3 regions of the Novosphingobium sp. ZW T3_23 genome follow, and region 1 is predicted to be linked to each of the others. Evidence: riboswitches for the same ligand, from Rfam matches in the RefSeq annotation. Region 1 holds a riboswitch; each other region holds the start of a gene.
What was found. A riboswitch is a leader RNA that binds a small molecule or an ion and turns the genes downstream of it on or off. The one in region 1 is predicted to bind cobalamin.

Region 1 (3,952 bases):
AGCTTCGGGCTGGGCGATCCATTTGCCGGAATTGGCGTATTCCGGGCGCACGCCGGTAGCTTCAGGCAGATTGCGCGCGCGGTAGAGATCCTCGCCGCCGCGTTCGCGCACGTCGCTGGAATAGGCGGGGTTTGAATAGGCGGGGCCGGAGGGCGCGGCCTGCGCGGCCGGAACTGCTACGGTTTCCACCCGGACAGGCGCTTCCTCGAATGTGCGTTGCACGGCCAGCGGGTCTAGCGCGGCGCTGGCCAAGGCGCTGGCGGCGGAATCGTCGCGGCGATGCGGCGCGGCGAGCGGTTCTCCGCCGAGATAGGCGAAACGGAACGAGGCCGGGTTTCCGGCGGCGCCGTTGAAGGCATAGAAACGGTGCGCGCCGATCGTCGTGAGGTAATGGAGGCTCGGCGCCCAGTAGGGGTTGATCTGGATGGTATGATAATGCGTGGCCAGCCCGACCGGCGCATAGACCTGGCCCGAGAGCGCGGCCTGGGCCACCTCTTCGGCGCGCTGCCAGAAGTAGCGCTGTGGCGCCCGCGCCAGCGATCCGTCGCAGGTGAAGGAGAACTGGCAGCCGGTCGGTCGCTCCGACCCCTGATAGACGACGCCGCAGACGGTCTTGGGATAGGCCGGATGCGCCACCCGGTTGAGCACGACTTGCGCCACCGCGCGCTGGCCGCCGTCGGGCTCGCTGGCGGCTTCGTAATAGATCGCGGCGGTGAGGCACTGGAGAGCGCGGCTGCGGTCCACGCCGGAATTGTCGATCCTGAGCGCGCGGGCGACGGGGCCGATGGCGCCGCCGTCCGCATCCGAATGAATGCCTTCCCCGACCTTGAGCACCGGCTGCTCGGCTTCGAGATAGTAATAGGCCGAGCCGGGGAAGCTGGCACCCGGTTGTTCGAACGGCATGGGCAGCACGGTCTGGTCGGCAGCGGTGGCGTCAGCGAAGGGGAACGGCTCCCATGCTGCAAGCGGCGGGGAAGCGAAGGCGGGGAGGGCGACCGCCACGAGCGAGGCGGCGCAGAGCGTCCACCGACGCCGCCTGCGCTGGAGCCGCTTGCGTCCGCCGCGCACGAAATTGCCCTGGAAATCACGCGGACGCGGTTCCCAGTTTTCGGTGCAGGATGGGCGGTTGGCGGCGGTCAATTCGGATCCTCTCGGTACGTCCTCGCATGAGGCGCCCTTCGCGCCTATCCTGCTTTGGTCCGCGCGGCACCCGCCGAGATGGGCCCGTCCCGAAGCGGCACAGGCGCGCGGGATAGCCTGAATCGCTTAAGACTCTCTTTGTGATTTCCCCCGGCGATACCGGAAGGTCACCCATCCGCCCCGCTTGCCAATCCCCCCGCTGCCCAGTATCGGCGCGATACGTCATGGGTGGCCCGGAGCCGGGCCCCAAGTCTTAGGACCTGGTGGGAATTTCGGCGCAAGTCGAAAAGCTGCCCCCGCAACTGTGACCGGGGAGCGCCCCTTCCACGCGATGCCACTGGGTCATACCGGGAAGGCGGGAGGCGGCGCGACGATCCGGGAGCCAGGAGACCTGCCTGTGACGGTCGTTCCGCAGCCGGGCGGGGTGTCCCGGCATGCAGCGAGCCCGCGCGCATGAGGAAAGGCGCGCGGCTCCGCCATGGACGGCACTTGTCGTTCAGGTTGGAGGAATACGCGTGAAATACCTGTTTATGCTGGGGACCGCACTCGCGGTCTCAACGCCTTTTGCCACCGCCGCACTGGCGGACGAAGCCGCAATCGATAATATCGTCGTCACCGCGACCCGCACCGAAACGCCCACGAGCGAGATCGGCCAGTCCGTCTCGGTCGTCACCCGCGAGGATATCGAGCGCACCCAGGCGGTCACCGCCACCGACGTGCTGGCGCGCCTGCCGGGCGTGACCTTCACCCAGTCGGGCGGCTTCGGCCAGCCCGCCAGCGTCTTCATCCGCGGCGCCGAGAACGCGCAGAGCCTGGTGCTGATCGACGGCGTGCGGATCAACGATCCGGGCGACGTGGGCGGCGGTTTCGACTTCGGCAGCCTGACGGTGGGCCAGTTCGATCGCATCGAAGTGGTGCGCGGATCGTCCGGCGTGCTCTGGGGCAGCCGGGCCATCGGCGGCGTGATCAACCTCATCACCGCGCGCCCGACCGATGAATGGACCGCGCGCGGGCAGGCGGAATACGGCTGGCGCGACCAGAAGCAGCTCGGCGCCTCGGCAGCGGGCAAACTGGGTCCGGTCGGCCTGACGCTGGGCGGCAACTGGCTCAAGGGTGACGGCTATTCCGCCTTCAACGAGCGCCGCGGTGGCACCGAAAAGGACGGCTTCGAAAGCAAGAGCGCCTATGCCCGCGCCGAAGTGCAGATCGTGGAGGGCCTTTCCGCCGACGCCGGAACCTATTGGACCAAGGCCAACTACGACTACGACAATACCGGGGCCGATGCCCTGAACGTGGGCATGAAGCGCGACACCGTGGGCTACGCTAACTTGCGCTACAAGGGCCTCGATGGCCGCCTCACCGCGCGGCTCGGCTATGGCCTTACCGATACGCGCCGCATCTCCGACGACGCGGTCTTCGGTCCCTTCACCACCAACGGCCGTAACGATCGCTTCGAGGGGCAGGTCTCCTACACCCCGATCGACATGGTCAGCGTGCTGGTCGGCGCCGAAACCGAGAAGCAGAAGTTCTCGGACAACTACGGCTCGAAGGATTCCACCTCGATCGACAGCGTCTTCGGCATGGTCACCCTGCGCCCGGTTACCGGCCTGACCCTGAACGGCGGCGTGCGCTATGACGACAATTCGGACTTCGGCAGCAAGACCACTTTCTCGGCCAACGGCGCCTGGGTGATCGGCGGCAGCGCGGAAGCCCCGATCCTGCGCGCCAGCTATGGCGAGGGCTTCAAGGCGCCGTCGCTCTACCAGCTCTACACCAACGCCGGCTTCCGCGCGCTCGATCCCGAGACGTCGAAGTCCTGGGACGTGGGCGTGGAGCAGCCTTTCGCGGATGGCCACGGCACGTTCTCGGTCACCTACTTCGATCGCAAGACGAAGAACCTGATCGACTACGATCTGGCCGCGTGGAACTACTACAATGTCGGCCGCGCCCGCGCCAAGGGCGTGGAACTGGGCATGCAGGCGACCGACTGGGAGGGCTTCGACATGAGCCTTTCGGCCACCTACCTCGACGCCACCAACGAGATCACCGGCGCGCGCCTGGCCCGTCGCCCCAAGACCAACCTCTATGCCAGCCTCGACAAGCGCTGGGCGGCGGGCTTCCGCCTTGGCGCCGATCTGCGCGTGGGCGGCGGACGCTACGATGACGTCGCCAACGTCAATTATCTCGGCGGAAACGTCGTGGTCGGCCTGCGCACCGCCTATGATGTGACGCAGAATATCCAGGTCTACGGCCGTATCGAGAACCTGTTCGACGAGCATTACGAAGTCGTGCGGACATACGGCACGCCCGGACGCGCGGCTTATGCCGGGGTTCGGGTGAAGATGTGATCCTGTCGTCTGCCCTGACGACCGCGGTTGTACGGGGCAGGCGCAAGGCCCGGCGGTTCCTTGTCGTGCTGGCTCTGGCCGGCTCGGCAATACTGGCGGGCTGCGGGGGCGGTGGCACCACCGAGGCCGCCCCCGCGGAACCGCCCGGCGGAAGGCCAGCCTCCGGCGGAAGGACAGCCTCCGGCGGTTCCGGGCCGACGATCGTCTCGCTCAACCCCTGCACCGATGCGATCCTGGCCGAAGTGACCGGGCCGGGGCAGCTGCTGGCCATCTCCAGCTATAGCCACGATCCCGAAAGCAGCTCCATGCCCATGGCGGAGGCCGGGCGTTTTCGCGCGATCTCCGGGACCGTGGAGGAAGTGGCGACGATCCATCCGCGCGTGGTGGTGGCCAGCGCCTTCCTCGATCCCGCCAGCGAGGCGGCGTTTCGGCGGCTGGGGTACCGGCTGGTCAAGATGCCGATC
Region 2 (3,952 bases), on a different contig from region 1:
TCCACCCGGTAGAGCGGCGCGTTGCGCCGGTAGGTTTGCACGGTCCATTGGTCGATCCCGGTTTCCACGGGAGCGGCAGGCTTGCCCGCGATGCCGTGACCATTCGCGAAATCCTGCGCGATCCTGCCGATCTCCTGCGGATTCGGCGTGGCCAGCGCCCTGCCGCTCGTCAGATCGAAGGCGGCAGGGATCGCGCGCATCTGCGGGATCGCGCGGTCGGTGGGTTCACCGGGCACGACCCGCAGGACCGGACGCCCGGCCAGCATCTCGATGCGGGCGGACGAGATCGGCGTCTCCGGTGCCATGTCCACGGCGTCGAAGCTGGCGGACGGCGGCAGATGCAGTGGGGCAAGGCCCTGCACTTGTGCGGAAGGCTCCAGCCTCGGATAGTCCACATAGATCATCACGAAGCCCGAGAGGCACCAGATCGTCATCAGCAGGCCGACGAAGACGCCGAGCCAGCGATGAAGGACAAGGATCGGGCGCGGCAGCAGGCTGCGTGAGCGCTTCTTTCGAGGATGGGGCCGAGGCTGGAGTGTACTCATGGCCTCAGAAGCTCAGGCCGTAGCTCATCCGCAGCGTGCGCGGCACGCCCCGGCTGAAGTAGAGGAAGCGGCTGTTGCTGCCGTCCAGCGCGCCCTGGTCGGTCACCGCCGACTGATAGCCGCGTGTTGCATATTCCCGGTTGAACAGGTTCTCGACATTGACGCCGAAGCGGTTCCGGCGTGCCGCACCGTCGACGTAGAGGTAGGCCCCGGCGTCCACCAGCGCGTAGTTGCCATAGTTCCGGCGGCCGAAGCCCGAAGCGGTGGACCAGACGTCGCCGATCCAGTTGAGCGAGAGATTGGCGCCAAACGGCAGGTCTTCCGGTGCATAGGCAAAGGTACCCTTCGCGTATTGCCGGGGATTGCGGTCAAGCTGGGTGGACGATGCCTTCTCCCGCACGCGGGCGTAAGTATAGCTGGCATTGATGCTCCAACCCCCGGCCATCTGCGCCGTCAGTTCGAATTCGCCGCCTTGCGAGCGGACCTTGCCGTCGAGGTTGGCGTAAGTGCCGTTCGGATAGGCCGGATTGTCGTAATCGTAGTCGATCATGTTGGTGATGCGGCGATTGAAGTAGGTCGCCTTCCAGCCCAGCGTGACCGCGCCCGCCGGGAAAATTCCGCCCGCGGAGAGGTTGAGGTTGAGGCTCTGCTCCGGGCTCAGGTTCGGGTTGCCGATCTCGCAGCAGGGGTCGTTGCCATAGAGCTGCGAGGCATCCGGAAGTACGAAGGAAGTGCCGCCGTTCGCCTCGACATAGAGCGGGTCGGCAAAGTCGTAGCGGCCGGACACGTTCCAGATCGTCTTCTTCGCCCCGTCCGTGCGGTTGTAGCGCAGGCCCGCGGCAAGGCGGCCCTTCGAGGAAATCTCGTCGGTGGTACGGACCTGGAAAATCCCGGCATGGACCTGCTCGCTGGTCGGCGCGATCAGCAGCACGTCGTCACGCCCGCTGAAGTTCTGGAAGTCGTAGCCCAGCAGGTATTCGAGGCCGGGATGGAGATGCAGCTTGACCACCGCGCTGCCGCCCCAGTCGCGATAGCCCCAGAACGTGCCTGCCGGGTAGATCACTTGCGGTTGCAGGTCGGGAAGCGAATTGCGGATCTGGACGTAGGCGGTCTTCCAGTCATGGAAATAGCCCTTGAGGAAGAACTGCACGGCATCGCTGCCGGTGTAATCGAGGCGGACGCTGGCGATTTCCTCGTTGCGATCGTTGCGGCTCTCGCGGATGCGCGTGGGCGAGAGGTTGTCGAGGTTGGCCTCGGTGTGCTGGTATTGGGCATTGAGCGCCAGATCGGGGGCGAGGTCGTACTGGTACTTGAGACCCGCCGACCACAAGTCGTAGCCGAGATGACGATCGGTGAGGCTGGGCTGATAGGCGCTGTAAGGCGTGTAGCCTTCCGAACGGTTGTGCGAGGCATAGGCCACGAAGCGGTGCTTGGCCGCCGCGCCGCGCAAGTAGCCATCTACCGTGGTGCCGCCCCATGAATCCACCGAGGCATTGACCTGGCCGTTGAAATCGTCGGTGAAGCCGCGCGTCACCACGTTGATGACACCCGCCGAAGCCTGCGTGCCGTAGAACAGGCTCTCCCCGCCGCGCAGCACCTCGATACGCTCGATCATGCTGGCAGGAAGCGTGTCGTTGGGCGATGTTCCGCCATAGAGGCGGTTGTTGAGGCGGATGCCGTCCATCGTCCAGAGCACGTCCTGCGTGCGCGAACCCTGAAGCGACACATCGACGTAAGTGAACGGCCCGTTGCGGGCGCGGATGTAGAGGCCCGGCACCGATTCCAGCGCCTTGACCACGTCTACCGCGCCGCTGTCCTTGATCTGCTTTTCGCTCACGGTCACCACGTCGTTGCCGTAGCGGGAAAGCTCCTGCGGCAGCGTTTCCTCAAGGCTGGTGCCGGTGACGACGATGGCCCGATCCTCACCGGCGTCTTCACCGGTTTCCTCGGCACAAGCCTGCGTGTTCCAGGCAAGACCAAGCGCCACGGCAAGCGCCGTGTGCGAAATTGTAGCGAACTTCATCTCATTCCCCTGTCGAGCGCCATGCGATCCGAAGCAGGGGTCTGCCGTTCACGAACGGCCGGGCATCGACCGGCGTTCACGAAAGGCCGGCGCATCGACCGGCCGGGCGCCCATAACGAAGGGACGACCGCTCAGCGCACCGTGCGGCCCCTGCCGCTGGTTCGTCGCTCAGACGGAGAAACACCGTGCCCCGGCCATCCCCTGGACCAAAGCAAGAGCGACCGGACGCAGGCAGGTCTCCTGGCTCGCGGGTCATGGCTTGATACACGGCCTTCCCAGGCCTCGCAGGATTTAGCGTCCGGCCCAGTGGCTACGGCAGGCGCCTTGGCCCTGCCGCGTGATGTGTATCGCGCTCACCGCTTACAGTTGCAGGGACAGCCTCGGATTCGAGGGTCGAAACCCTCTCACCGTGTTCCCATTTTAAGCCTCTTTCGAGGCACCGGCGCGATCTTGTCCGCCATCCCTCACCGGGAAAACGGATGAGGCGAGCTAGCCGGGGAGCGCACTGCGCGCAAGCGGGATTTGATGGATGCCCTTCGTGGTGACGATGCTCGCTTCGATGAAGGGCGGCATTACCGCAAAACAGTCTCTCAGCACCTGGCGGTAAGGTGGTTCAAAGCATCATCGACCATCGCGGCAACCTCGGCACCGACGCGCCCGAGCGGAAGCGGTGCGGCTTCGAGAGGCAGACCAAGCCGGCGCCCCACCTCATACATGATCCGCAAGCTGCCATGCTCGCGGAACAGGTTCCACAGTGGGACGAACGCAGAATCCAGCCTGCCTGCCTGATCGATGTCGCCGGACATGGCCGCGCGGGCGAGGGCCAGCGCCTGCTCCGGGAGAAGACCCGCGACCACGCTATACCAGGCGTCCCCCCCGGCGATCAGCGAATCTCCCGCGCCCCAGTCACCGCTGTAGCCGATCTTGAAATCGCGGGGAGTGGAGGCGCGGAGGCGCTGGAGTTCGACACGGTAATCGCCGTCACCCGGCAGCGGCATCTTGATGGCCGCCATATTCGGCATCGCCGCCAACGCGGCAATCAGCTCGTCGGAGAAGCGGAAATTGGTCGTTCCCGGATTATTGTAGATGCACATCGGCAGGGCCGTCGCCTCGGAAACGGCCCGGAAATGCTCTTGCGCCTCCTGCTGTGTCAGCGGGGTATAGGACATGGGCGCAAGCAGCAGGCCATCCGCGCCGGCGCGCTCGGCCGCGATCGCCAGATCCCGCGACCAGCTGGTTCGCAGGGCGCCGACGCCAACGATCACCGGGGTGCGGCCCGCCGCCGCTTCCACGGCGGCTTCTGTCGCGCGGATCCGTTCGGAGCGATCCAGATAGGCATAGATGCCGGTACTGCCGAGCACCCCGATCGAATCCACACCGGCAT
Region 3 (3,952 bases), on a different contig from region 1:
TGGTCGATCACCACCGCGCCGATGCGGCGCTTGGCCTGCGTGCCTTCGCCGGGATCGTTGACGATGAAAGGATAGAGTTGCGGCAGCGGCCCGGCGCAGATCTCCGGGAAGCACTCGCGCGAAAGCGAGATCGCCTTGCCGGGCAGCCATTCCAGATTGCCGTGCTTGCCGACATGGACCAGCGCCTGCGCGCCGAAATCCTGCGCCAGCCAGACGTGGAAGGCGAGGTAGGCGTGCGGCGGCGGCAGGGCCGGGTCGTGATAGCTGGCCTTGGGATCGATGTTGTAGCCGCGCGCGGGCTGCACTGCGATGGCCAGATTACCGAAGCGGTGTACCGGCAGGCGGAATGCGCCGTCCCGTACGAAGGGATCGGCGGATGGCTCGCCCCAGCGCTCGACCATGGCCTTCCGCGCGCTTTCGGGCACGGCCGCAAAGGCGGCTTCGTAGGCAGGGAGCGGCAACGAGACTTCGCCCCCGCGTTCCAACGATGTGCGGTCCAGCGAGGTGAGGTCGTTGGTCACGCCGCCGGTCATGATCCGCATCAGCGCCGCGCCGTCCCTTGGCGCTGCTCCGGTGTCGTACCCCGCCTCGGCTAGCGCGGCGATGATCGCGGCGGTGCTGGCAGGCGTGTCGAGGCCGACACCATTGCCGATACGCCCGTCGCGGTTGGGATAGTTCGCCAGCACCAGCGCCACGCGGCGCTCGGCAGGGACTGTGCGGCGCAGGCTGGCCCAACCGGCGGCAAGATCGGCAACGAAAGCCACGCGATCCGGTGCGACGCGGGGGACGACGATGCCGCACTGGGTCACTTCGTCGAAGCGCTCGGCGGCCTTGAAGGCGACGGCGCGGGTGAAGATACGCCCGTCCACTTCGGGCAGCGCCACGTTCATGGCGAGATCGCGCGGGCCGAGGCCGCGCGCTGCCCCCTGCCAATCCGCTTCCTCCACGCCCGCGAAGGCGACTTGCAGGATCGGGCAGTTCGCTTTTTCGAGAATGCCGGGCTTGCGGTCGTCGCCTGCCGAGGAGGAGGCGAAGCTGGTGGCGTTGACGATCACGTCGGGTGCGATCTCGCCAAGCAGTCCGCCCAGCCAATCCACCGCAAAAGGTTCGCGCAGCGCACGGACGTGGACGGCGGCGACGTTGAAACCGCGCTGGCGCAACGCCGCGATCATGGCGTCCACCGCGTCGAGCGTGCCCGCGATCATCAGCGCGCGGTAGAACACCAGCAGCACCAGCGGACGGCCTTCGGTCCAGCCTGCCTGCACGTCGGCAAGGCCCGCGCGCTTCGTCCCCGCGAGATAGAGCCCCGCATCGGCCACCGGCACAGGATCGTCGGGCTCTCCCGCATCATGGCCGATGGTCCGGGCCGCCGTGCGCAGGAACGAGAGGGCATTGGCCGTGCCGCCCTGCCGCAGATAGTCGCGCATCCGTTCGCACACCTCGGCGGGGAGGGTGGAAGCGCGATCGAGCGCCGGATCGGCCTCTCGCCCGTCAGCGATGGCGGCGAAGGCAATGCCGTTTTCGCGCGCGACGCGGGCGATCTCGTCGATGCCGTAGCCCCAGTAGCTCTTGCCGCCGAGCAGGATCACGCAGACGAATTTAGCCTGCGCGATCACTTTCTCGACATAGAGGTCGATCGAGTAAGGGTGGCGCAGTTGCAGCAGGTTCGCGAGGCGGACGCTGGGAGCATCGAAGGGCAACCGCGCCGCCGCCCCCGCAAAGCAGGCAAGTTCGCTGTCCGCCACGGTGAGGATCACCATGTCGCCGGGAGACTGGTCGAGATCGATTGCCTCCTCGCCGTTGGAGATCGTCCCCGGCGTGGCGGAGAGCAGGTGCATCAGGCGTCCACGGTGCCGAGAACTTCGGCAAGCCCCGCCTCGATGGCAGTGCGGTCCAGCCCCTTCTGGCCGATGACGACAAGCTGGGTGCGGCGCGCTTCCTGCGGCAGCCATGCGCGGTCGTAGAAGTGCTGGATACGCGGGCCAACGGCCTGCACGATCAGGCGGCTCGGCTTACCGCCAACGGAGACCATGCCCTTCACGCGGAGCACGTCATGCTCCGCGATCAAGCTCTTCAGGCGCGCGAGCAGCGCGTCGAGATCGGCCACATCACCGCCGGATACGACGAAGCTGTCGAAGTCGTCATGGTCGTGATCCTCGTCCAGCCCGTCGATGTGCGAGGGGCGGGAATCGAGGTCGTCCTCGGCAGCGGCGGTGATGCCCAGCAGCGCGGCGATGTCGACCGCGCCGTGGTCCGCGCGCACGATCTTCACGCCGGGGCGCGTTTCGGCCAGAACCAGCGTTTCGACATGGGCGAGGGCCTCGGCATCGACGAGGTCGGTCTTGTTGAGCACCACCATGTCCGCGCAGCCGAGCTGTTCCTCGAACAGTTCCTCCAGCGGGCTTTCGTGGTCCAACATTGGATCGGCGGCGCGCGCGGCGGCAAGGGCGATCTCGTCGGTGGCGAACCGGCCGGCGGCCACGGCATCGGCGTCGATCAGCGCGACCACGCCGTCCACGGTGGCGCGGGTGCGGATGTCGGGCCACTGGAAGGCCTTCACCAGCGGCTTGGGCAAGGCGAGGCCGCTGGTCTCGATGATGATGTGGTCGGGCTTGTTCTCGCGGTCGAGCAGCTTCTGCATGGTGGGCAGGAAGTCGTCGGCGACGGTGCAGCAGATGCAGCCGTTGGCCAGTTCGACGATGTCGTCCTCCGGGCAGGCCTCGTCGTTGCAGCCCTTCACCAGCTCGCCGTCCACGCCGACATCGCCGAACTCGTTGATGATGAGCGCGAGGCGGCGGCCCTTGGCGTTCTGGAGCAAGTGTCGGATCAGCGTAGTCTTGCCCGCGCCGAGGAAGCCGGTGATGACGGTAGTGGGAACTTTGCTCATGGTTCGTCTCCCGCGCGCCAGCGACCTGAAACGGCGGGGCTTCCTCATCGCACGCGCGACGATTGCGGCACGCCGCGCCGGACCGGCGCACGGGCGCCCGACGTGTCATGCCGCCGCGGCCCCGGCCGCATGCATCACGTCGCTCAGACGGAAGGATTACCGTGCCTTGGCCATTCCCTGGACCCGGGCAAGAGCGACATCGACGCCGGCAGGTTTCCTGGCTCGCGGGTCACAGCACGATGCACGGCCTTCCCAGGCCCCGCATGACTTAGCGTCCGGCCCAGTGGCTGCGGCGGAAACCCTTGTCCCACCGCCGATGTGCATCGCGCTCGCCGCTTACAGTTGCAGGGACAGCCCCGGATCGGGATGGCGGACCATCCTTACCGTGTTCCCGTATTAAGCCCCTTGCGGGGCACCGGCGCGATCTTCTGCCGAAGCGCGTGAGCGCCTCGACCGTCCGGCGATTAGCTGGGCACGCTCTCGCTCGCAACCCCCTGAGTGACAGGCCCCAGCGACTGCAATCGCCATGTCTGGTTGAACGAGAGGGTGGTTCGGGAGAGCGGCGCCACATCCACGGCGAGCGTAGCCCGCAGCGGCATGTCGAGCGCATGGGCAAGCGCGGCGCGGACGATCATGGGATGGGTGACGGCGCAGACGGAATCCTGCCGCGCCGCGATACCGTCCATCCAGGTTCCTACGCGGAGGCGGGCCTGCTCCATCGTTTCCCCTCCTGGCGTTCCCCTTGTCGGGTCCGCAAGCCAGAGCGCCAGCGCGCCGGGTTCCGCAGCCTCGATTTCAGCGAAGGAACGCCCGCTCCAATCGCCATGGCGAAGGTCGGAGAGAGCAATGTCGTCATCGGCAACCAAACCCATCGCCGAGGCGGTCTCGGCGGCGGAGCGAGAGGGGCTTCGATAGGCTGCGGCCCGAAAGCGCTCCGGCAGTGGTAGGCGCCTCGCGTCCCGCGCACCGGCGGCATCCAGTGGTTCGGCGGGATCGGGGAAACGGCCCTGGCGGCTCGACGCGGTGCCGGCGATGCAGATGAGCAGAAGCGTGGTTGCCAAGCGT

Region 2: linked by a shared signal. The riboswitch ahead of ACI3K3_RS17840 (TonB-dependent receptor plug domain-containing protein) and the one ahead of ACI3K3_RS09505 (TonB-dependent receptor domain-containing protein) in region 1 are both predicted to bind cobalamin.
Region 3: linked by a shared signal. The riboswitch ahead of cobW (cobalamin biosynthesis protein CobW) and the one ahead of ACI3K3_RS09505 (TonB-dependent receptor domain-containing protein) in region 1 are both predicted to bind cobalamin.

What each region holds. Positions count from the first base shown of each region.
Region 1 is NZ_JBJDRF010000013.1:19,704-23,655, forward strand. Features, by position in the region: gene ACI3K3_RS09500 (cell wall hydrolase) at 1-1,140, opposite strand, end outside; cobalamin riboswitch at 1,365-1,554, shown strand; gene ACI3K3_RS09505 (TonB-dependent receptor domain-containing protein) at 1,656-3,488, shown strand; gene ACI3K3_RS09510 (ABC transporter substrate-binding protein) at 3,485-3,952, shown strand, end outside.
Region 2 is NZ_JBJDRF010000038.1:34,593-38,544, reverse strand. Features, by position in the region: gene ACI3K3_RS17845 (PepSY domain-containing protein) at 1-545, opposite strand, end outside; gene ACI3K3_RS17840 (TonB-dependent receptor plug domain-containing protein) at 550-2,568, opposite strand; cobalamin riboswitch at 2,781-3,027, opposite strand; gene ACI3K3_RS17835 (dihydrodipicolinate synthase family protein) at 3,159-3,952, opposite strand, start outside.
Region 3 is NZ_JBJDRF010000009.1:4,202-8,153, forward strand. Features, by position in the region: gene cobN (cobaltochelatase subunit CobN) at 1-1,838, opposite strand, end outside; gene cobW (cobalamin biosynthesis protein CobW) at 1,838-2,887, opposite strand; cobalamin riboswitch at 3,077-3,322, opposite strand; gene ACI3K3_RS07375 (histidine phosphatase family protein) at 3,352-3,948, opposite strand.